3 regions of the Halomonas sp. C22 genome follow, and region 3 is predicted to be linked to each of the others. Evidence: predicted binding sites of a transcription regulator. Region 3 holds the regulator's gene; each other region holds the start of a gene.
The links. Region 3 encodes LexA, which represses DNA repair genes until DNA is damaged. Its sites were predicted from a motif close to TACTGTNTANNTANACAGTA; they were not measured.
Positions count from the first base shown of each region.

Region 1 (7,830 bases), on a different contig from region 3:
TGGGCGCTGGCGTGATGGCCATGGACGATGGCGCCATCAGCCAATGGCTGCAGCATCATCAGACGCTGAAGCCCGGTAACCTGATGCCGTCCCACGATGATATCGACACGGACACCCTGGACAGCCTGGGTGCTTGGTTGGAGACCTTGAACCCATGAGTAGCGTTAGTCAAAAAGCCGTTGAGCAGGACCCGAAGCAGCTCCACGAAGACCTGCACGATATCTGGGGCAACCCCAAGGGATTGAAGGCACTGACCATCGTCAACCATACGACGCTGGGCCTGCGCTTCATGATCACCGGGATGGTGTTTTTCCTGATCGGCGGCATCCTGGCCATGCTGGTGCGTACTCAGCTGGCCATGCCCGATCAGGATTTCATGTCGCCGGATATCTACAATCAGGTCACGACCATGCATGGCACGGTCATGATGTTCCTGTTCGCCATCCCCATGCTGGAGGGCTTGGCGATCTACATGATCCCCAAGATGATCGGCGCGCGAGACCTGGTATGCCCCCGGCTGACCTCGCTGGGCTACTGGTGTTACCTGTTCGGCGGCATCATTCTGACCTCCAGCCTGATTCTGGAAATCGCTCCTTCCAGCGGCTGGTTCATGTATACCCCGCTCAGCAGCAGCGAGTTTTCCCCTGACCTCGGCCCTGATTTCTGGCTGTTGGGGATTACTTTCGTGGAAATCTCGGCGCTTTCTGCCGGGGTGGAAATCGTCGTCTCCATCTTGCGCACCCGTACCCAGGGCATGGCGCTGCATAAAATGCCGCTGTTTGCCTGGTACATCCTTGCCATGGCGCTGATGATCGTGGTGGGCTTTCCGCCGCTGATTCTGGCCAGTGTCATGCTGGAACTGGAGCGCGCCGTCGGCATGCCGTTTTTCGAAGTGGCCAGTGGTGGCGATCCGATTCTGTGGCAACACCTGTTCTGGCTGTTCGGGCACCCTGAGGTCTACATCATCTTCCTGCCAGCGGCGGGGATCATCTCGACGCTGATTCCGGTCTTTGCCGGTAGGCCCATCGTCGGCTACGGCTGGGTGGTCTTTGCCATTATCGTCACGGGGTTCATCAGCTTCGGCCTGTGGGTTCACCACATGTTCACGGTGGGCATTCCCCAGCTGGCGCAGGCCTTCTTCTCGGCGGCCAGTATGCTGGTGGCAGTGCCCACGGCCATTCAGGTGTTCGTGTGGCTGGCCACGCTATGGCTGGGCAAGCCCAAAATGAAGCTGCCCATGCTGTGGGTGCTGGGCTTTCTGATCATCTTTGTCTGTGGTGGCTTGACCGGGGTCATGCTGGCGCTGGTGCCGTTCAACTGGCAGGTGCACGATACCCACTTCGTGGTGGCGCACATGCACTACGTGCTGGTGGGGGGCATGTTCTTCCCGCTGATTGCCGGGCTCTACTACTGGCTGCCGCTGTTTTCCGGGCGCATGCCCTCTGAGAACCTTGGACGCTGGGGTTTCTGGCTGACGTTCCTGGGCTTCAACGGCACCTTCCTGATCATGCACTGGACCGGGCTGCTGGGGATGCCGCGCCGGGTCTACACCTACGATACCGGCATGGGCTGGGATATCTACAACCTGCTTTCGTCGGTCAGCAGCTTTGTCATGTCTGCCGGTATTGCCATGGTGCTGCTGGATATTGCGCTGCACTTCCGCTTTGGCAAACCCGCCAAGCAGAACCCCTGGAACGCCGATACGCTGGAGTGGGCCAACACCATGCCGCCCAGTGCCTACAACTTCGTCAGCCTGCCCAAGATCGAAACCCGTCACCCCCTGTGGGATGACCCCAACCTGCCTGTCACCATGGCAGAAGGGAAGCACTCGCTGGCGGTGGCCACCCACGGGCGGCGTGAGATGTGGGGCACTGATCCCATCTCCGGCAAGGTGCGTGAAATCATTCACCTGCCGGGTAACTCCTGGTGGCCGCTGTTTGCTGCCATGGCGCTGGCGGTGGTGTGTATCAGCCTGCTGGTGCGGGTCTATGCGCTGGCCGGTGTCTTCGTGCTGATTGCCGGGGTGTTCCTGCTGCGCTGGTCCTGGGAGAACGGCGCGCATCCCAAGGCCTCGCCGGATGCCGATGTGTCACCCGGTGACCCGCCGCTGCACTCTCGCACCATGGATGGCCCGGGTGTGTGGGCCATGGGCACCTTCCTGATTGCCAACGGCTCGTTCTTCCTCTCGTACCTGTTTGGCTGGTTCTATCTATGGACCGTCTCCCCGGAGTGGAGCATGCCCGACACATCGCCACTGTCGTTGGTGGGGCTGGTGGTAGCGGCTCTGGCCATGACGGCGGGCTACATCGTGATGGTCAAAATGATTCGCGGGCTGCGCCGCCAGCAGGATGCCGGGCTTGCCAGCGGTTTCTATCTGGCCGGTGCGCTGGGAGCCGTGCAGGTGGCCGTGACCACCTGGGTGATGCTGGCCGCCGATTTGGCTCCCACCGAGACCACCCACGATGCCGTGCTGCTGTTGGGCCTGATTTATGCCCTGTTCCACGGCGGGCTGGCGGTCGTGCTGACGGTCATGCAGGCGCTGCGGGTGCGCTACGGCTACGTGGGGGCCCACGCGCCGTTCGAACCTGCCGTAGTGGTACAGCTGTGGCGCTACAACGCCGTGGTGTTCTGGATCCTGGTGGGCTCGCTCGCTGTGTTGCCCCGCGTCATTGGAGGTTGAGGCCATGTCACCTTTACTCGAGCGCTTGAGGTTGACGCATCCCATCCACTTCGTGGTGGGCCTGACCGTGTGGTGCATCTGGTTCATCGCCGTCTATGGAGGCCACGCCGTGGCCTGCGAGGTGGCGGCTCCCGCCACGGAGCGTGGCGTGTTCACGCTGCTCAATGGCTGGATGCTGCTGCTGAGTCTCGTCACGACCGCGCTGCTGGCGGCGCTTACCTGGTGGTGCTGGCAAGCGGGCCAGCGCCATCAGGGGCGCGCCCGGTTCAATGCCGTGGTTTCGGCGGGGTTGTATCTGTTCTCCGCGCTCAGCGTGGTGTTCGTGGCGCTGCCGATCATAGGCATTCCGCCTTGCGTGTAACGTGGCCTTGAGCGACGCATCGGCCACGCACGCGGCCCAACCCGACGGCCTGGAAGCACCGCTGTATACGCTGCACGGCATGTGGTGCACCAGCTGTGCGCTGGCGGTGGAAGGAGCGCTCAAACAGCAGCCGGGCGTGCTCGACGCCAGCGTCCACTACCCGACCGCCACCGTGTGGGTGAAGGGTGAGCCCGATGCCACGGCGCTGGACGCACTGGCGCCCAACGTGGCGCGGCTGGGCTATCGGCTGGCGCCGTTGGAAGACCTGCAGGACGCCCATGCCCGGCTGGAGCAGGAAAGCCGTTACTTGACCCTGCGCTTGATCGTCGGCTCGGTGTTTGGCATGTGGACCATGCTGGCCTCGCTGCTGATCTACGCTGGGGCCATGCCCACGGCCGCGCTGGAGAGCGTGCTGGCCTGGGTGTCGGGTGCCTTTGCGATTCCCGTGGTGAGCTATGCCGGGCTGCCTTTCTACCGGGCGGGCTGGCGCACACTGCGGGCAAGGCGGCCCGGCATGGACGTGCTGGTGAGCCTGGGCGTGCTGGGCGCCGTAGTGGTATCGCTGGGCCTTTTGTGGCGTGGCTCGGTAGAGGTCTATTTCGATACGGCGGTGATGCTCATCGTCCTGCTATTGGTGGGGCGGCTGGTCGAAACGCTGTGTCGTCAGCGGGGCTTGAAAGCCTTCGATGCCCTGGCGCTGCCCGATACGTCGGTGCCGGTGCTGCATCAAGGGCAGGTTCAGGAAACTGCCATCGAGGAGGTCACGCTGGGCCAACGCATTGCCGTTGCCCCAGGCGACGTGGTGCCGCTGGATGGCACCCTGGAGACCGACGGCTGGCTGGACACCGCCACGCTGTCCGGTGAAAGCCAGCCGCGCTTCGTGGGTGCCGGGCAGCCAGTGTATGCAGGCTGTCGTTTTATGGGCCGCGGTGGGCAGGGCGGCTCGCTGGAACTGACCGTGACCGCCACGGCGGGCCAGCGGCGAATGGACAAACTGTGTGACCAGATGCGTCGCTTTCAAACGCAAAAAGGGGAGCTGCACACCTTGGCCGAACGGTTTGCCGCCTGGCTGAGCCCCGCGGCGCTGGTGTTGGCGGCAGTGACCCTGCCCATTGCCTGGCTGATGGGCGTGGGGTGGGATGAAGCGAGCGTGCGCGCGCTCTCGGTGCTGGTGGTGGCCTGCCCCTGCGCCGTGGGTCTGGCTGTGCCGCTGGCAAGCCTGGCGGGCAGCAGCCAGGCCACCCAGCAGGGTATTGCGCTGCGCGACCCTGCCGCGCTGGAAGTGTTGGCCAAGGTGCGCTCGGTGGCGTTCGACAAGACCGGTACTTTGACCCAGGGGCAGCATCGCGTGCTGCACGCGATGCTGCGCGAGGGGGCTGACGACGCAGGGTTTCGCCTACAGTTGGCCGTGGCAGTCAGGCAGAGTGAACACCCGCTGGCGAACGGACTGCGCCACTGGGCAAGCGGCACCTCGCGGGATCAGGTGGAGGTTCATGAAACGCCGGGGGCCGGGCAAACCATCACATTCGCCGATGGCCACACCTGGTGGCTGGGCAGTAACGCGTGGCTGGCCCAGCAGGGCAAGGAGATCCCCGCCGATGCAAAGCACCCGGCATATGGCTTTGCATCCGAGGTGCTGGTGGCGGATGAGCAAGGATGGCTGGCCACCCTGTACCTGGCCGACCAGCCCGTGCCGGATGCCCAGGCCACGCTTGCCCAGCTGCAGAGCGCCGGTTACGTGCTGGCGCTGATCAGCGGAGATCGCCAGGGCCCGGTGCAGTGGCTGGGCCAGCGTGTTGGTCTATCGCGGGAAGCGTGCTATGCCCAGCGCTCCCCGGAGGCCAAGGCACGTTTGCTGGAGGCGCTGCCATCGCCCACGCTGTACGTGGGCGATGGGGTCAACGACACGCTGAGCCTGGCAGCAGCAGCGGTGGGCGTGGCCCCGCTGCACGCCAGCGACGCTGCCCGGGAAGGGGCCGCTGCTCAGCTGCTGTCTCCCGGTATTGCGGGGGTCGCCAGGCTGTTGAGGGTTGCGCAGCGAACGCGTCGCATCATGGTCCAGAACCTGCTGTTATCGGCGCTCTATAACACTCTGGCGCTGGGGTTGGTGGTCACCATGGCCATTCCCCCGCTGATTGCTGTGCTGGCCATGGCCGCCAGTTCCCTCAGCGTCACACTCAACGCCGCGAGGCTGACCTGGGCCGAGCCCGATGCGCCTTGGCCTACTCACGGTAGCCCAACGCCTCACCCAGCTGCTGAGCATGTTGCGCCACCCAGCGCGGATCGATCGCGCCCCACTGCTTGATGACGTAGTGGCCGATGTTATGGCGCTCGCCGTCGCCTTTTTCGAACACGCACTCGATGTCCAGTTCGCTCAGCGAGGCGATAGTATCCTGAGCCGTGCGCCTGGGCATGCCGGTGGCTTCCATCAGCGCAGGCACGCTGGAAATGCCTTGTTCGATCAAGTGGGCCACGTATAGGCGGCGGTAAAAGCTGGATTTTGTTTTACTGAGCGACATAGCGAGGGCGTCTTCTTGGTGATGTGTACTCCAGCAGTCTAATCAAATAAGTCCCCCTGTGCCCGCGGTGGCCGAAAGTCGCGGGTGTTCAAGCCCTGCTCGGTGCGCGATTGCATGTTCCATTGACGGCTGGCGCGCTGGAAACGCTGGGCGATCAGGTCGGCAAAGACCCCTTCCCCACGAAAGCGCTTACCAAACCGTGCATCGTAGTTCTGGCCGCCTCGACACTGGCGCATCAAGCTCATGACCTTGGCGGCACGTTCCGGGTAATGGGCGTTCAGCCAGGCTTCGAACAGAGGGGCGACTTCATGGGGCAGTCGCAGCAGCATCCAGGTCGCGGTACGCGCCCCCGCCCGGCTGGCCGCTTCGAGGATGCGCTCGATTTCATGGTCGGTGAGTCCCGGGATGATCGGTGACACCAGCGTGCCTACCGGTATGCCTGCCGTGTTCAGCTCGCGAATGGCTCTCAAGCGTGCCTGGGGCGATGCCGCCCGAGGCTCCAGCGTGCGCTTGAGGTTGGCGTCCAGGCTGGTCAGGCTGACGAACACCCGTACCAAACGATGCTCCGCCATTTCCGCCAGCAGGTCCAGGTCGCGAAGGACCAGCGTGCTCTTGGTCACTAGGGTGACCGGGTGGCGACAGGCCAGCAGCAGCTCCAGCAGGCGCCGGGTCGTCTGGTAAGTGGCTTCCAGCGGCTGGTAGCAGTCGGTGTTGCCAGACAGGTTGATGGGGCGGCAGACATACTGCGGATGGCAAAGCTCCTCTTTCAGATGCTCGACCAGGCCGCTGCGGGCGATCAGTCGGGTTTCAAAATCGAGCCCCGGCGACAGGTCCCAATAGGCGTGGGAAGGGCGGGCATAGCAGTACACGCAGCCATGTTCGCAGCCACGGTAAGGGTTCAGGGAGCGGTCAAAGGGAAGATCGGGTGAGCGGTTCCAGGAGAGCGCGCTTTTGCTGGGCTCTTCGCGCACTTCGGTAGCCAGCGATGGGCGAGCTTCCTCTTGCCACCAGCCATCGTCCTCCATGACGCTGCGGGTCGGTGAAAAACGGTTATGGGGGTCGTAAGTGGCACCGCGACCTTTATGCACGGCGGATAGGGGAAGGTTATGGGCGGTCATCGGGAGCCTCGCGCTGAGCTACCTATAATATGTTTATCCATACAGTATAGGGTGTTTGTCGTGCTCTGCAAGCAAGGGGCAGCGGTAGGCCATCAACTGCTCGATGCCGTTGGGAAACGCCGTGGGGCGACGTAAACTGGCTGCAACTGTCCATTTGAGAGAGTCACCATGAAACAACATGAAGCCAGCCCAGCAGTGGCGTTGATGATTATCGACATGCAGCAGGGCATGGCGACGCCTGACGCGGGGGCACGCAATAATCCGCAGGCAGAGGCCAATATTCAGCGCCTATTGATGGCCTGGCGGCAAGCTGCCGGGGTGGTCGTACATGTGCGACATATCTCGCGCTCACCTGGCTCACCGTTTTGGCCCGGGCAGAGCGGCGTCCTGTTTCAGCCAGCGCTAGCGCCCTTGCCCTCCGAGCATGTGGTCGAGAAGAACGTGCCGGACGCGTTCGTTCACTCAGGCCTGGAGCGCTGGTTGCACGTTCGGGGCATCCGTGATCTTGTGGTGGTTGGGGTGAGCACCAGCAACTCGGTGGAAGCCACGGCGCGCACCGCAGGCAATCTCGGTTTCGATACCTGGGTCGTGAGCGACGCGACGTTTACGTTTGCCAAGTGCGATTATGCGGGCACGGAGCGTACCGCCGATGAAGTGCACGCCATGTCGCTGGCCAATCTGGCGGGGGAGTATGCGCAGATCGTGGATACGCAAGGAGCGCTGGCGCGGTTTACCACTCGCCGCGGCGAATGAGCGATGCTTCCTCGACGGCGGGGTTGTAGAGGTAGCACCAGGCATCGCCATGAGAGGTCGCCAGCACCGCCCGGTCGTAGGTCCCTTTTTGGGGGGAGTGGTGCAGGTAATCTTCCAGCTCATCGAGCCGGGCTAGCCGCTCGGCATCGATGGCATACACTTCCACCACAACGCCTGTGGAGGGTATGAGCTTGGCGCCGGGGTAGGGGCCCAGGTCGTAAAGCGTAATCGCCGTCAAGCAGTCCTTGCCCAGCATGTCTGCGCCGCCCAGCCAATGATGATTGCGATGACCGTGCTTTAACGTGCCGTATACCGCCACGCGGGGCAGCGTTGGACTGCCTGGTAAAGGTAGTTCATTAGGATGCTCGTTTTTCGTTACCTGGGAGCTGGGTTTAGCAA
Region 1 is NZ_VBVC01000011.1:30,704-38,533, reverse strand. It holds gene coxB (cytochrome c oxidase subunit II) at 1-158, shown strand, start outside; gene ctaD (cytochrome c oxidase subunit I) at 155-2,680, shown strand; gene FEU76_RS16580 (hypothetical protein) at 2,685-3,041, shown strand; gene FEU76_RS16575 (heavy metal translocating P-type ATPase) at 3,121-5,346, shown strand; gene FEU76_RS16570 (winged helix-turn-helix domain-containing protein) at 5,264-5,560, opposite strand; gene FEU76_RS16565 (PA0069 family radical SAM protein) at 5,599-6,678, opposite strand; gene FEU76_RS16560 (cysteine hydrolase family protein) at 6,847-7,431, shown strand; gene FEU76_RS16555 (gamma-glutamylcyclotransferase family protein) at 7,409-7,750, opposite strand.
Region 1: FEU76_RS16565 (PA0069 family radical SAM protein) is a predicted target of LexA. The motif match lies at 6,706-6,725, and genes of this name have one in related genera.

Region 2 (7,830 bases), on a different contig from region 3:
CATACGCCCTACTCCTGTTCGATGACGGCTCAGCTCCCAAGCCTAAAGCCCGCCCTGCCAACCGCCAAGTGACCAATGAGAATTTACTGCAACGATACGTTCGCTTTCCTGCAAGCGCTGCCGCCTAACGCTGCCAACGCTTCGCCCCTCGGCGCCCCTCCAGTGTGGCCAGGCCCACGCCGCCCAGCAAAAAGGGCAAGGCCATCAGGAAGCCGCTGGACACGGGCAGCCCGAACAGCCACGCATCGGCCAGCACCGGCCAGGCCAGCGCGATGTATTCGAACGGGGCCAGCCGCGACACTTCGGCGTAACGCAGCGCCAGCGTCATGGCGATATGCGCCGCGCCGCCGAACAAACCGGAAAGCACCAGCAGCCCGAACTGCCGTGTATCCAGCGCCGCCCACCCCAGCGGCAGGGTCAGCAGCCCGGCCAGCGCCGAGACCACGATAAAATAGAACGCGATGGACGCCGCCGTTTCCGTGCGGGAAATACGCCGTACCGTGAGCAGAGCCCCCGCCGTCAGCAGCGCGCTCAGCGCCCCCAGCCCATACCCCAACAGCGAGCCCTGCCCACTACTCCCCAGCACCTGGGGCATTACCAGCACGCCCACCCCGCAAAGCGCCAGACCAAACGCCCCAGCACGATAGAACGAAAAGCGCTCCCCCAGCAGCAGCACTCCCCCCAACGCCATGAAGACCGGCGTCAATTGCGCCAGCAGTGTGGTTTCCGCCACCGGCAGCAGCGCCACCGTGGCAAACGAAGCAAACATGGCCGCCGCCCCCAGCCCTGAGCGCAGCGCGTGCCCCAACGGCCGCCGCGTCGCCAGCCCGCGCGGAAACTCATGGCGCAGCACCAGAAACACCACGATGGGCAGCAACGCAAACAGCGAGCGAAAAAACACCGACTGCCCCACGGGCACCGCATCACTGACGGCCTTGATGCACACCAACATGCCGGTGAACAGCACCCCCGACAGCACCCGCAACACGATCCCCAAACCAGGGCGATCCATGGCCTCCGTGGTCATCCGGCTACATTCCTTTTTCGTTAGGCTGGCGGCAAACATCTTCGTTTGAGCCATTCTGACCCAACCCGCCATTAGCTGGCTAATAAAATACCGCGTGCTCAGGGCATGCAAAAGAGCCAGAGCGAACGCTTCTGAAGCCAGAGGCAGATACAAAGACGCCCCGGCACGTTACCGTGCCGGGGCGTCCCTGGTCGTCAGGCCGTCATCTTTACGGTTTCATATCTTCGAAGAACTTCTTCACGCTGTCGAAGAAGCCGGTCTTCTTCGGTGAGTGGCTGTGGCTGTTGCTGCCATCGAAGCTCTCTTGCAGCTGGCGAAGCAGGTCTTTCTGCTCGTCGTTGAGGTTGACGGGCGTTTCCAGCACTACCTTGCACAGCAGGTCGCCGGGGGCGCCGCCACGAACGGGCTTCACGCCCTTGCCGCGCAGGCGGAAGAGCTTGCCGGTCTGGGTTTCCGGCGGGATCTTCAGCTTCACGCGTCCATCCAGCGTCGGCACTTCCAGCTCGCCTCCCAGCGCGGCGTCCACGAAATTGATCGGCACGTCGCACTGCAGGTGTTTGCCATCGCGGCGGAAGATATGGTGAGGCTTGATGGACACCTGTACGTACAGGTCGCCCGCTGGGCCGCCATTCACGCCGCTTTCGCCTTCGCCATTGAGGCGAATGCGATCACCGGTATCGACACCCGGCGGAATTTTCACCGAGAGAGTACGGGTTTCGCGTACACGCCCTTCGCCATTACATTTGTGGCACGGCACTTTGATGTGCTGGCCGCTACCATGGCATGTGGGGCAGGTCTGCTGAACCGCAAAGAAGCCCTGCTGCATGCGTACCTGGCCATGGCCGTGACACGTGGGGCAGGTTTCCTTGGAGGAGCCTGGCTCGGCACCGCCACCGTCACAGCGGTCACATTCGATATGGCGCGGAACGCGAATATCCACCGTGGTACCGGACACGGCGCTTTCGAGGTCCAGCTCCAGATTGTAGCGCAGGTCGGACCCTCGCGCGGGCGCATTGGGGCCCCGCCGACGGCCACCGCCGCCCCCGAAGATGTCGCCGAACACATCGCCAAAAATGTCGCCAAAATCACCGGCTCCACCGCCGAAGCCGCCGCCGCCAAAGCCACCGCCCTGGCCATCCACACCGGCATGACCAAACTGGTCATAGGCGGCGCGCTTTTCGCCGTCGCTCAAGACTTCGTAGGCTTCAGACACCTCGCGGAATTTTTCCGCTGCGGTGTTATCGTCCGGGTTTCGATCAGGGTGGAATTTTTGCGCCAGACGGCGATAGGCCTTTTTGATCTCTTTCTGATCGGCCCCTTTTTCGACACCCAGGACTTCGTAATAATCGCGCTTGGACATGGGTCCTACGCCTCCTGGTTAGCTACGCACTATTGGCGTCTCGGCCGCGGAAACAGCAACGCGGGAGTTGCCTCCCGCGTCACCGCTTTCCTTGGCAGAAAGAGGTGGGTTACTGCTTCTTCTGCTCGTCGTTGACTTCTTCGTACTCGGCGTCAACCACGTCGTCGTCCTGCTTGGCGTTGGTGCTTTCCGCGCCTTCTGCGCCTGCCTGCTGGGCAGCGTCTGCCTGCTCGGCGTACATCTTCTGCGCCAGTTGGCCGGAGGCTTCGGTCAGCGCATCCAGTTTCTTCTGGATGTTGTCCTGGTCATCGGTCTTGACCGCTTCTTCCAGTTCGGCGATGGCCGTCTCGATGGCTTGTTTCTCGTCATCGGTGGCCTTGTCGCCCGCTTCCTGCACGGTCTTGCGAGTGGCGTGAATCATGCCGTCCGCCTGGTTGCGCAGTTGCACCAGCGCTTCGAACTTCTTGTCTTCGTCGGCGTGGGCTTCGGCGTCGCGAACCATCTGCTCGATCTCTTCGTCCGTCAGGCCGCTGGACGCCTTGATCACGATGGACTGCTCTTTGCCCGTCGCCTTGTCCTTGGCCGATACGTTCAGGATACCGTTGGCATCCAGATCGAAGGCCACTTCGATTTGCGGTACGCCACGCGGTGCCGGCGGAATGTCGGAGAGGTCGAAACGACCCAGCGACTTGTTCTGCGACACTTGCTTGCGCTCGCCCTGCACGACGTGAATGGTCACCGCCGTCTGGTTGTCATCCGCCGTCGAGAAGGTTTGAGTCTTCTTGGTGGGGATGGTGGTGTTCTTGTCGATCAGCGGCGTCATGACGCCACCCATGGTTTCGATACCCAGGGTCAACGGCGTCACGTCCAGCAGCAGAACGTCTTTCACGTCGCCGCCCAGTACGCCACCCTGAATCGCGGCACCTACGGCGACGGCTTCATCGGGGTTGACGTCTTTACGGGCTTCTTTACCGAAGAAGTCTGCCGCTTTCTTCTGAACCATCGGCATGCGGGTCTGGCCGCCGACCAGGATCACTTCGTCGATTTCAGACGCGGACAGGCCAGCATCTTTCAGAGCCGTTTTGCATGGCTCGAGAGAGCGCTGCACCAGGTCTTCTACCAGCGACTCCAGCTTGGCGCGGGTCACCTTGACGTTCAGGTGTTTCGGGCCTGTGTTGTCTGCCGTGATGTACGGCAGGTTGACGTCGGTCTGCTGAGCGCTGGAAAGCTCGATCTTGGCTTTCTCGGCGGCTTCCTTCAGACGCTGCATGGCCAGGTTGTCGCCCGACAGGTTGATGCCGCTGTCGGTTTTGAACTGGTCGACCAGATAGTTGATCAGCGCCAGGTCGAAATCTTCACCGCCCAGGAAGGTGTCACCGTTGGTGGCCAGTACTTCGAACTGGGTTTCACCATCGACATCGGCGACTTCGATGATGGAGATATCGAAGGTACCGCCGCCCAGGTCGTAGACCGCGATGGTCTTGTCACCACGAGACTTGTCCATGCCGTAGGCAAGCGCTGCGGCAGTCGGCTCGTTGATGATGCGCTTGACGTCCAGACCGGCAATACGGCCCGCATCTTTGGTGGCCTGACGCTGGCTGTCGTTGAAGTAGGCCGGAACGGTGATGACCGCTTCGGTCACCGGCTCGCCGAGGTAGTCTTCGGCGGTCTTCTTCATCTTCTTCAGCACTTCGGCGCTGACCTGCGGGGGAGCCATCTTCTTGCCTTTGACTTCTACCCACGCGTCACCGTTGTCGGCTTCGGCAATCTTGTACGGCACCATCTTGATGTCTTTTTGAACGACGTCGTCCTTGAAACGACGACCGATCAGACGCTTGATGGCGTAAAGGGTGTTTTCCGGGTTGGTCACGGCCTGACGCTTGGCCGCCTGACCTACCAGCGTTTCGCCGTCATCGGTGTAGGCAATGATGGAAGGCGTGGTACGACCGCCTTCGGCGTTTTCAATGACTTTAGCGCTGTCACCATCGAGCACGGCTACACAAGAGTTAGTGGTGCCCAGGTCGATACCAATAATGCGTCCCATAGCAAAAACCTCGAATTCGGTTGAAACAAAAAACTAGTGGTTTACGCCGTCAAAACTGTTTAAGGCGTTTGCGAGCATTCTCGCGAGTTGCCCTTTATTTGGGGGCCGCCTGGCGCATTTCAAGGGCTTTTTTTCTGCAATGCGTCATCCCATCAACCGGCTTTCTGGCTGACCACCACCATCGCGGGACGCACCAGACGGCCATTCAGGGAGTAGCCCTTCTGCATGACGTCCATTACCGTGTTGGGCTCCAGCTCGGGATTGGGCACCATGGCCATGGCTTCATGCATCTGCGGGTCGAAGGGTTCGCCCTGAGGCTCGATGCTTTCGACGCCAAACTTGGCCAGCACGCCCAGCTGCATCTTCAGAGTCATGGAGACGCCTTCACGATGCACGTCGGAAGCGTCTTCCTGCATGCTTTCCAGGGCTTTCTCCAGGCTGTCCACGACGGGCAGCAGTTCCTTGACGAACTTCTCCAGCGCAAACTTGCGCGCCTTTTCGGCCTCTTGCTCGGCGCGACGGCGCACGTTCTGTGCTTCAGCGGCGGCGCGCAGGGCCTGGTCCTTGGCCTGGGCCAGGCTCTGCTCCAGCTCTTCTACCTGGGCGGCCAGCACGTCGGCTTCAGGGTTGCCTACGCTGCCATCGAGCACTGCTTCGTCTTCGATCAGCCCTTCCAGCTCGCCTTCTACCAGGCGCTCTTCTGCCGTTTGCTCCGTGACTTCGGCTTCCTGCTCCTGACGCGCCAGCTCTTCATCCAACGGGGTTTGCGGTTCTTTAGCCATGCCTTGCTCCTGAAATACGTAGCGGTGCCGTTGGCGGCCACCTGAGTTGATTCGCGGGATTTAGACCACGGATAAAAGCTATATGGGGGCCATCAAAGCCATCTCAAGAGGGGCATTGAAGTGAGTTATCGACTACTGTATAAAACAACAATTATTGGATAAGCATCCAGCATTCGGGATGCACCGCCTCAGGAGGCCTCATGCTGACACAGCTAGCGATCCAGGATTACGCGATTGTTGACCGCCTTGAACTCGACCTCAGCCGTGGCATGACCGCTATCACGGGGGAAACCGGGGCGGGTAAATCCATCTTGCTGGGCGCGCTGGGGCTCTGCCTGGGCGAGCGTGCCGACGCAGGCAGCGTGCGCCACGGCTGCGAGCGCACCGACCTTTCCGCCCGCTTCGACATTCAACACCTGCCTGCCGCCATCGAGTGGCTGCAGGCCCGGGAACTGCCTACCGACGAGTGCCTGTTACGCCGCGTCGTTACCGCCAGCGGGCGCTCCAAAGCATGGATCAACGGCCACCCGGCCACCATTGCCGACCTGAAATCGCTGGGCGAACAGCTGATTCAAATCCATGGCCAGCACGCCCACCAGGCGCTCATGCGCGAAGAAACCCACTTGGCGCTGCTGGATGACTACGCCGGGCTTCGCGAGCGCAGCCAGCAGCTGGCCGAGACTTACCGTGAATGGCGCAATGCCCGTCGTCGGTTGAAAAAGCTCAGTGAAGAGGGCAGCGAGGTAGAGGCCAAGCGCCAGCTGTTGCGCTATCAGGTGGAAGAGCTCGACCAGCTGGGCCTCGCCGAAGGCGAACTGCAAACCCTGGAAGAAGAGCAGCACACGCTGGCCCACGCGGAAGAGACCCTGCGAGAAACCCAGTTTGCCGCCGACTGCTGTGAAAGCGATGAGGGCGGTGCGCTGTCGTTGCTGAATCAGGCCTACGCACACTTGAGCGCCCTGCCCGGCAGCGACAAGGGTACGCTGGCCAACACCCTGGCCATGCTCAGCGATGCGCGCATTCAGGTAGAAGAAGCCGCCAGCGAGCTTCAGCGTCTGGCCAGCACCACCGAACTGGACCCCGAGCGCTTGGCCTGGGTCGAGGAGCGCATGGGCGACGTGCACCGCATTGCGCGCAAGCACCATGTCGCCCCGGAGGAAATCTGCGCTCTGCATGCCCAGCTACGCCAGGAAGTGGCCCAGCTGGAAGCCAGCGATGATGACCTGGAGGCCCTAAGCAGCCAGGTGGCCGACTACCGCGAGCGCTACCGCAGCGATGCCAAGCTGCTCAGTGACGCTCGCCAAAAAGCGGCGGTACGGCTGGGCAAGGAAGTTCAGCAGCAGCTGGCCTTTCTGGCCATGGGCAAGGCGCGTTTCGATGTCGACGTTACCCCTCGCGACACACCCACCCCAGAAGGGTTGGATCACGTACAGTTCCTGATCAGTGCCAACCCTGGCCAGCCTGCGCGCCCGCTGGCGAAAGTGGCATCCGGCGGTGAACTGTCGCGTATCAGTTTGGCCATTCAGGTCGTGGCGGCCTCGCACTCCACCATTCCCAGCCTGGTCTTCGATGAAGTGGACGTGGGTATTTCCGGTGCGACGGCCGAAATCGTCGGCCAGCTGCTGCGCAAGCTGGGCGAAAACGGCCAGGTGATGACCGTGACCCACCTGCCGCAGGTGGCCGCCCAGGCGCATCAGCATCTGCATATCGAAAAACGCGCCAAACGCGATACCACCTTGACCCACATGGCACTACTGGACGAGCGAGGCCGCATCAGCGAGCTGGCCCGCATGCTGGGCGGGGTTACGCTTTCCGACCAGACCCTGGCCCATGCCCGCGAGATGCTGCACGCCAGCCAGCGCCCTCCTCACTAAGCTCAACCAAACTCAACCAAACCCACGCCAAGCCTTTGCCCTTCGCCGGGCGAAGGCAGCGCTCGGCCATCACGCGACCTACAAAAACGCCCCTGAGGCGCCAGATGAACTGCTCTGGCACCCCAAGGGCGTTTTCATGTGGCAGCGGACTACTTGCGGTTCGTGGGGCCACTGTCCTGGCGCGTGACGTCCGACCCACGGGGGCGTACGTACAGCACCAGAGCGTGGTCCACTAGCTCGTAGCCGTGCTCTTCGGCGATCTCTTGCTGGCGACGCTCGATGATGTCATCGACGAACTCGATGATTTCACCGCTTTCCAGACACACCATGTGGTCATGGTGGTCTTCTTGGGTCATCTCGAAGACCGCATGGCCACCGTCGAAATTGTGACGAATCACAAGGCCTGCCGACTCGAACTGAGTCAGCACGCGGTAGACGGTCGCCAGACCAACATCCTCGCCCGCATCAATCAGTGTTTTATACACTTCTTCTGCGCTAAGGTGGTGTTGGCCCGAAGCATTTTCGAGAATCTGCAGGATCTTGACGCGCGGCAGGGTCACTTTCAGCCCGGCTTTGCGTAGTTCATGGTTCTGATCGGCCATGGTTGCTCTTCGCAGTAACAGGTTAGGTCGGGTATCATCGACCGAAACCACGATAGTGAAGAACAGGCTCAAATGCAAAAATTGACTCGTATCATTACTCTTTCCGTTGCCCTGACCGTCGTTAGCGGCTGCAGTTACGTC
Region 2 is NZ_VBVC01000010.1:49,145-56,974, forward strand. It holds gene FEU76_RS16015 (DUF2218 domain-containing protein) at 1-3, opposite strand, end outside; gene FEU76_RS16020 (DMT family transporter) at 125-1,027, opposite strand; gene dnaJ (molecular chaperone DnaJ) at 1,236-2,387, opposite strand; gene dnaK (molecular chaperone DnaK) at 2,497-4,431, opposite strand; gene grpE (nucleotide exchange factor GrpE) at 4,584-5,213, opposite strand; gene recN (DNA repair protein RecN) at 5,414-7,087, shown strand; gene fur (ferric iron uptake transcriptional regulator) at 7,237-7,689, opposite strand; gene FEU76_RS16050 (outer membrane protein assembly factor BamE) at 7,762-7,830, shown strand, end outside.
Region 2: recN (DNA repair protein RecN) is a predicted target of LexA. The motif match lies at 5,347-5,366, and genes of this name have one in related genera.

Region 3 (7,830 bases):
CCAGCAGCCAGCCGGTATCTTTGGCCAGCGCCAGCCCTACCGACTGATCATGGGCAAACACGTCGCCAATCCGAGCCATGGGCGGCAGGCGCGTCACGCCTTGCCGGATACGCTGGACCCGACCGCCCTCTTGGTCGACGGCCAATAGCAGGTCGCCGCGCACACGACGAATGCTGTCACACAGCTCCCGCACTTGGGTGGCGCTTTCCACGTTACGAGCAAACAGAATCACGCCACCTACCGCGGGATTCTTCAGCAGGCGCTTGTCTTCCTTGGTCAGGGTCTGGCCTTCCAGGTCGAGCATGACCGGGCCTAAAGGTTGAGTCATCGTACTGGGTCCAGGAAAAAGGGCGTCATTCTAGACCACCCGTGTGATCTTTCAAAATGTGGAGTATGCCAGCGGGGAAAACGTCAATGCAGCCATACTGGCGTACCCGGCACAGCCCGTTTGAAAAGCCAGAGCAGGTCGGGATTACGTAGACGCACACAGCCGTGAGAAGCAGCAAGGCCCATGGGCTGGTCAGGGGGAGTACCGTGCAGGTAGATGTAGCGACGCTGGGAATCGACACAGCCGCCGCGATTGATACCGCGCTCCAGGCCACATAGCCACAGTATGCGGGTCAAGATCCAGTCGCGCTCGGGGAATTCGACCGCCAAATCGGCAGAGTAGACCTCTCCGGTCCAACGACGCCCCCGAAAGACCGCATCCTCGGGTAGCCCATCGCCAATCGCTGCTCGAATGTAGTGCCAACCCAACGGAGTACGTCCACTGCCCTCTTCTTGCCCTACGCCGGCCTTGCCCGTCGAAATGGCGCATTCATGCTCTAGCGCGCTCCCCTGCCACCAGCGCAGGCGTTGGGCCTCGGTGTCGATTTCCATCCAGCCACCGTCAACGGGCGGCAGGTCAGCCAATCTGGGCGTGTGCATGGGGCTTCTCATCCACGGTTGCTGCGGGCAACGGCATCGGCGCGCTCATGGCCGCCACCACAACGGGGCGCAGACGTCGGATCAAGTCGCGTACCGTTACCTGCTCTTGATAATCCTTGGCGGCGATATCGCGCAGTGCATCCAGGCCAGACAGAGTGAAAATCACCGTGCCCAGCATGAAGTGCAGCCGCCAGAAACGCTCGGCATCTGGCAGCTCGGGGGTCGCCCGGCGCACCAACTCCGTGAAGCGCGTGAAGACATCGCCATACTGCTGCTGAATGTAGCGACGCAGGTGTCCTTGCGCCTGGCTGTAAGCCAGCCCCAGCAGCCGCATGAACACTTTCAGGCTATGCCGCTCGGCAGGCACGGCCAGCACGGTAGTGGCCATGGTTTCCAGCAGCACCTCCAGAGGAATGGCCTGGCCTTCGTAGCGCGCTTCCAGCTCGTCCAGCGCAGTATGGAAGCGTTCGGAGAACGGGTCTAGGTAACGGGCAAATACCGCCTGTATCAGCGCTTTCTTCGACCCGAAGTGATAATTGACGGCAGCAAGGTTGACCCGCGCTTTGCTGGTGATATTGCGCAGTGATGTCTCGGCAAACCCCCGCTCTGCAAAGAGCACCTCTGCCGTATCCAAAATACGTGTGACCGTATCCGACTGGGCCATAGCGCCCTCCCAAAACAGGTGTTTAAAACATGGCGATCGCGTTGGCGAATAGTATGCCATTACCCCTGCTGGCTCAAACGATTATCCCGCTCAAGGTTCAGGCTGCGTGCCACGGTACGGATTGCAACTCATCATGTACTGGACAGAGCAACATACTGTATACTTAAACACATACTGATTTTACGGACATGTAGCGACTGTCTTTTCACTGTTTGGAGTCTGATATGTCACGCCCACTCACCGCACGCCAGCAGCATGTATATGATTTTATCGTGAAGACCATGGGCGAGCTTGGCTACCCCCCTACCCGCGCCGAAATCGCCAAGGCGCTGGGCTTTCGTTCCCCCAACGCCGCCGAAGAGCATCTGCGCGCTCTGGAGCGCAAAGGTGCCATTCGCATCATTCGCAATACGTCCCGCGGCATACGCCTGCCCAACCAGGAGCCGCTCGACGCCACGCCCCCGGCAGCCGAGCCTGCCAGCGCCGCCAACGATGCCACGCCCAGCGGGCTGCCGGTCATTGGCGAAGTCGCGGCGGGCAGTCCCATTCTGGCAGCGGAGCATATCGACCGTTACTGCCCGCTCCCTGCAGAGTACTTCACCCCCAAGGCCGACTATCTGCTGCGAGTTCGCGGCCTGTCGATGAAGGACGTGGGCATTCTGGAAGGCGATCTGCTGGCGGTGCATCGTACCGACCGCGTGCGTGACGGTCAGATCGTCGTCGCGCGCCTGGAAGACGAAGTCACGGTCAAGCGTTTTAAACGCCAGGGGCATCACGTCACGCTGCTCGCCGAGAACGAAGACTTCGCCCCCATCGAAATCGACCTGAGAACTCAACAGCTGGATATCGAAGGCGTCGGGGTAGGCGTCATCCGAGGCGGCAACGGCCAGGCACTGGGCTAAAATACTGGGCCAGGGCACTGGACCAAGCCACCGCCTACTGCATATCTATGTAACGATGGTCGTTGAACGTGGCGACCCAGTGCGGGTGGTAGACCAGCAAGATACTCAGCAGCATGCCGGTGATGAAGGCTTCCGAGGGCATCAGCAAGGGTAAAAAGCGGGCATACTCCTGAGCCAGATAAATCGCTTCAGGGTCGGTGCCCGCCACCAGAATCAGCCCCACGGCCGCCAGCCCGCCTCCTAGCGTGGCCAGCGCAGCACCGAAAAAACCGCAGGCAAACAGAAACACCATCAGGTTGTCCGGCAAGCGGCGATCCACGATACGCCATACCACCCCCGTGATCACGGCGGGCACCAGTCCCGTCACCAACACGTTGGGCCCCAACAGCTCCCAGGCATTGCGCCCGATCACCACCATCGCCACGTTGAGCAGCAAGTTGCTGATCAAGGCCAGGGGCACCTTGAACACCAGCGTCATCAGCACCGTGAACACCAGATGCAGGGTCAACCAATCGACCGCCTGGGCCCGCAGCTGCCACATCAGCATCACGGCAAGCGTCGCGGCCATCCAGCGATGCTGCAAACCGGTATCTTCCAGCAGCGGCTGCCAGGGGCGCTGCCAAAGCACCCACCCCAGCGCACCTGCCGACACCAGCCAGGTAGCCAGCAGTGCCCAGGTGGCCAGCACGCTTTGTGCAAAGGACATGGCGCCCCTCCCCGGTGGGCGAGTTAGCTGAACACGACGGTCTTGTTACCGTGAATCAATACGCGGTCTTCCAGATGCCAGCGCAGGCCGCGGGCCAGCACGGCTTTTTCCACATCACGGCCAAAGCGCACCAGATCGGTGGGCGTATGGCAGTGGCTTACCCGATGGATATCCTGCTCGATGATGGGCCCCGCATCCAGCTCTTCGGTCACGTAATGGCAGGTGGCACCGATCAGCTTGACGCCACGCTCGTAAGCCTGGTGGTAAGGCTTTGCCCCGGCAAAGGAGGGCAAGAAGCTGTGATGAATATTGATGACGCGCCCGGCATAGCGCTCGCACAACGAGGGGGGCAGTATCTGCATGTACCGCGCCAACACGACACAGTCGGCCCGTGCCGCATCGATCTGGGTTTGTACCTGATCGAAAGCCGCCTGCTTGTTGGCCGGGTCCACCGGCACGTGATGATAAGGAATGCCGTACCACTCGGTGAGCGAACGCATGTCGTCATGATTGGAAATGACGCTGACGATATCGCAATCCAGCTCGCCTGCCTGCCAGCGATACAGCAGATCCACCAGGCAGTGGGATTCCCGGGAAACCATCAACACCACGCGGCGGCGCTTCTGGGTGTCCACCAGTGACCACTGCATATCGAATTCGGCGGCGACGGGTTCGAACGCCGTGCGCAGCGCCTCGGCAGACATGCCCAATGAATCGGCGAGAATTTCGTAACGCATGAAAAAGCGACCCGTCTCCAGGTCGGAGTGCTGGCTGGCCTCGGTAATCGAGCCGCCCTGCTGGGCAATGAAGCTGGAAACACGCGCCACGATGCCCACCTGATCCGGGCACGACACAACTAAACGGTAATAATGAGACATCAATGAACACTCTTGCGTATGTAACGGCACGTTCGCCAGGGACTTACCTGCCGACAGGCAAGCCTCACCAGGCGCGCTAGTGTAACGCAAGCGCTGCGACCAAGCACTGTGGTGCAGTGCCGCGATGATTGTTACAGGCCCCTCCCTTCCCGTATAGTTAAGAGATTACTTCCCAGGCTTTTCATGACCGATGCATCCACCACGCGTTCAACTTCGTCCCCGTCGCCGCCCGCCCCTGCACCTGCTTCCGCTAGGTGGATGCGGTGAAATTGGAATGAATCTTACGCTGTATGGATACGACGATCAGTGGATCGCCGTCGATTGCGGCATGATGATTCGTCAAGATCTGCCCAACTCGCCGCTGCAGGTACCCAACACCGACACCCTGCAGACCCTCGGTATCACGCCTGCCGCGCTGTTCATCACCCATGGTCATGAAGACCACATCGGCGCCGCCGCCTGGCTATGGCCGCGCTGGGGCTGCCCTATTTTTGCCACCCCGCTGGCGGCGGGCCTGCTGCGCCACAAGTTTGCCGAACACCAGCTCAGCAGCGCTGCCATCGAAATCATCGAACCCGGCGATGCGGTTGAGCGCGGGCCCTTTACCCTGCGTTACTTGAGTGTCACCCACTCCATACCTGAAAGCTGCGCCATCATGATGCAGGCAGGCGACTATCGGGTTCTGCATACGGGTGACTGGAAACTGGACCCGGAGCCGCTCATCGGTGCGCCGGTGAATGCCGCCCATTTCCGCGCGCTGGCCCCTCTGGACCTGGTGGTGGGTGACTCTACCAATGCCCCCATGCCAGGGCAGTCGGCCAGCGAAGGCGATGTCGCCAAGGCACTGGCCAGCACCCTTGCGAAGTGCAAGGGGCGCGTCGTGGTGTCGTGTTTCGCCAGCAACCTGGCGAGGGTTCTGGCCATCGGGCGTGCCGCACAAGCCTGCGGACGCCGTGTCAGCTTGATGGGCCGCTCCATGGAGCGCATGGTGAGCGTGGCCAGAGGGTTGGGCTACCTGGACGATTTTCCGGCACTGGTACCGCCCCACGATCTTGGCTATTTGCCCCCCGAAGAAGTCGTGATCATTGCCACGGGCAGTCAGGGTGAGCCACGCGCTGCGCTTCAACGACTGGCGCAACGCCGTCATCCCTTCGTCGACCTGGAGCCCGGTGACAGCGTCATTTTTTCCGCCAAGGCCATCCCGGGCAATGAGCGCCCCATCGAACAGCTTAAAAAACGTTTGTTACAGCTGGGTGTCGACCTCTTCGATGAAAACAATCATCCCGAGCTGCATGCCACAGGGCATCCAGCCCAAGAAGAGCTCAAGAAGCTTTACCAATGGGTACGCCCAAAAGCCCTGTTACCCGTGCACGGTGAAGCTCGACATCAGCAGGCCCACCAGGCACTGGCCGAACAGCTGGGCATCAGCGCGCCCCTTGCGCCGCTCAATGGCGACATGATCGCGCTCGACAACCAGGGCCTGCGCCTGGAAACACGCCACCCCCAGCCACCTTGCATCGTCGATCAAAACAGCGTGAGGCCCCACCCCGGGCTCGAGCACCAGACTCCCGGCGCACGGCGCGGAAGCCTGTTTCTGGCACTACCGGTGACCGCCACCGAGACCGGCTGGTGGCGCATTGGACGGATGATGCTGGATACCACGGGAGCCAGCCCGCTGGATGAGGAGAGTTTCAGCGATTGGCTGGACGAGCAGTTGGAAGAGATCGAGGCCGAGACCCTGGCAGACTTGCGCCAGGCGCTGCAACCGCGCCTGATGCACTGGCTGGCCAACCACCTTCAGCACATGCCTGAGGTGCACCTGCAGATCATGGCCGCCGATATGCCGACCGAGGAAGAACTCGATCGGCAGTAGTTCACGCGGTAGTTCAGGCAAAAATTCATGCCAAAGTTCTTGCCAAAGTTCATGCCGAATTCAGCAGGCCCAAGCGCGGGTCATGACCAGCGCTCGGCATCCTGCTGATCGGTTTTGCGCTCCTTGACCCAATACGTCCCCTGGCGTGCGCGCTCCTTTTTCCAGAACGGCGCCTGGGTCTTGAGATAGTCCATGATGAAGTCACAGGCCAGGAAGGCATCCCGGCGATGCGCACTGGCGACCAGCACGCGAACGATAGGGTCACCTGGCGCCAAATCTCCCACCCGATGAATGATGCGCACCGCCTGGAGCGACCAGCGTTGCCAGGCCTGCTCGGCGATCTCCATCAGGCTGCGCTCGGTCATTCCGGGGTAATGCTCCAGCGTCAAGCCCAGTACATCGGGCGACTCGTTGAAGTCGCGCACCAGCCCGGTAAAGCTGACCACCGCGCCGATATCCGTGCGACCCCGAAGCGCCTGCTCGTAGCCATGCGCCATGGAGAAGCTTTCCTCGGTGACCTCGACCACGAGCGCTTTATGCGGATGCTCAAGCAGCGCCATGGCTTAGCCTCCCGTGACCGGTGGGAAGAACGCCACTTCGTCATCGTCGGTAATGCGCGAACTGTCGCTGGCCATGACCTGGTTGATGGCACATAACGTACGCTGATCGGACAACAGCGCATAGCGCGCATCCTGAGCGCTGAGCGCCGCCTTCAGGCCCGCGACGTTGCGGCTCGGCAAGCGATCCAGATCCACCGACACATCGCTTTCCCCGACCCGCTCGCGCAGCTCGGCCAGAAACTTGACCCGCACGCAGGGAGATGAGCAACGCTCCCCAAGGCTTACTTCCCCCGATGCCCCTTCGCCGGTCACGATGGGCGCGGGCATCAGGCGCTGGTAATCTCCCCGGCTACCCCCCTGCTTGCTCTCCAACTGCACGGCTTCGATACGCATCTCTTTATCGACGGCCTTGCACATGTCATACAGCGTCAGGCATGCCACGGACACGGCCGTCAGGGCCTCCATCTCTACCCCCGTCCGGCCATTCAGGCGGCACAGCGCCGTAACGTTGACCCAACCGTTGTCGTGGTCGATCTCGAAGTCCACCGACACCTTGGAAAGCGCCAAGGCGTGGCACAGCGGTATCAGCTCATGGGTACGCTTGGCCGCTTGAATACCGGCGATGCGCGCCGTGGCCAGCACATCACCCTTGGGCAAGGCACCGTCCGTCAGCAGCTGAAGCGTCTGAGCGCTCATCACGATTCGTCCAGAGGCGACGGCCTCTCGGCGTGTCTCAGCCTTGTCGCCAACATCGACCATGTTGGCTTCGCCTTGGGCATTGAGGTGGGTTAACTGCATCGTGTCACCTTTTGCTATCAATCAGAGAGTGGCGCTGCTCGGCAGCCCAGTCGAACACCCAGCGGGCAATACCATCAATGTCGTCGAGGTTCAGCCGCATCACATCCTCACGCAGAGGCACAGGCGCCGCGCCACTCAGCGCAACGCCCACTCCATGCGGGTCATCGAGGATGTGCGCATCGCCAATGCCCTCTCGGTAGAGCACCAGCTTGGCGATGGGCCAGGCTTTGAAACCTTCGACGATGACCAGGTCAGGTGCATGCGGTGCCATGAGCGAAAGCAGATACGCCAGATCCGGCTCTTCCTCTGTCGGCATATCCATCATCAGTGCTAGACGGCGACTCGATGCCACCAGCATCGGGGCCGCTCCGGCCTTGCGCAACTGGTAACTATCCTTGCCAGGGTGATCCACCTCGAACTGGTGATGGGCATGCTTGATCACCGCCACCGACAGGCCAAGTGCTCGCAGCCGAGGCAGCAGCTGTTCGAGCAGCGTGGTCTTTCCCGTCCCGCTCCACGCGG
Region 3 is NZ_VBVC01000005.1:211,958-219,787, reverse strand. It holds gene nagZ (beta-N-acetylhexosaminidase) at 1-328, opposite strand, end outside; gene FEU76_RS12100 (L,D-transpeptidase) at 412-927, opposite strand; gene FEU76_RS12095 (TetR/AcrR family transcriptional regulator) at 905-1,591, opposite strand; gene lexA (transcriptional repressor LexA) at 1,816-2,493, shown strand; gene FEU76_RS12085 (energy-coupling factor ABC transporter permease) at 2,528-3,199, opposite strand; gene purU (formyltetrahydrofolate deformylase) at 3,223-4,077, opposite strand; gene FEU76_RS12075 (ribonuclease J) at 4,352-5,950, shown strand; gene moaE (molybdopterin synthase catalytic subunit MoaE) at 6,031-6,510, opposite strand; gene moaC (cyclic pyranopterin monophosphate synthase MoaC) at 6,514-7,308, opposite strand; gene mobB (molybdopterin-guanine dinucleotide biosynthesis protein B) at 7,313-7,830, opposite strand, start outside.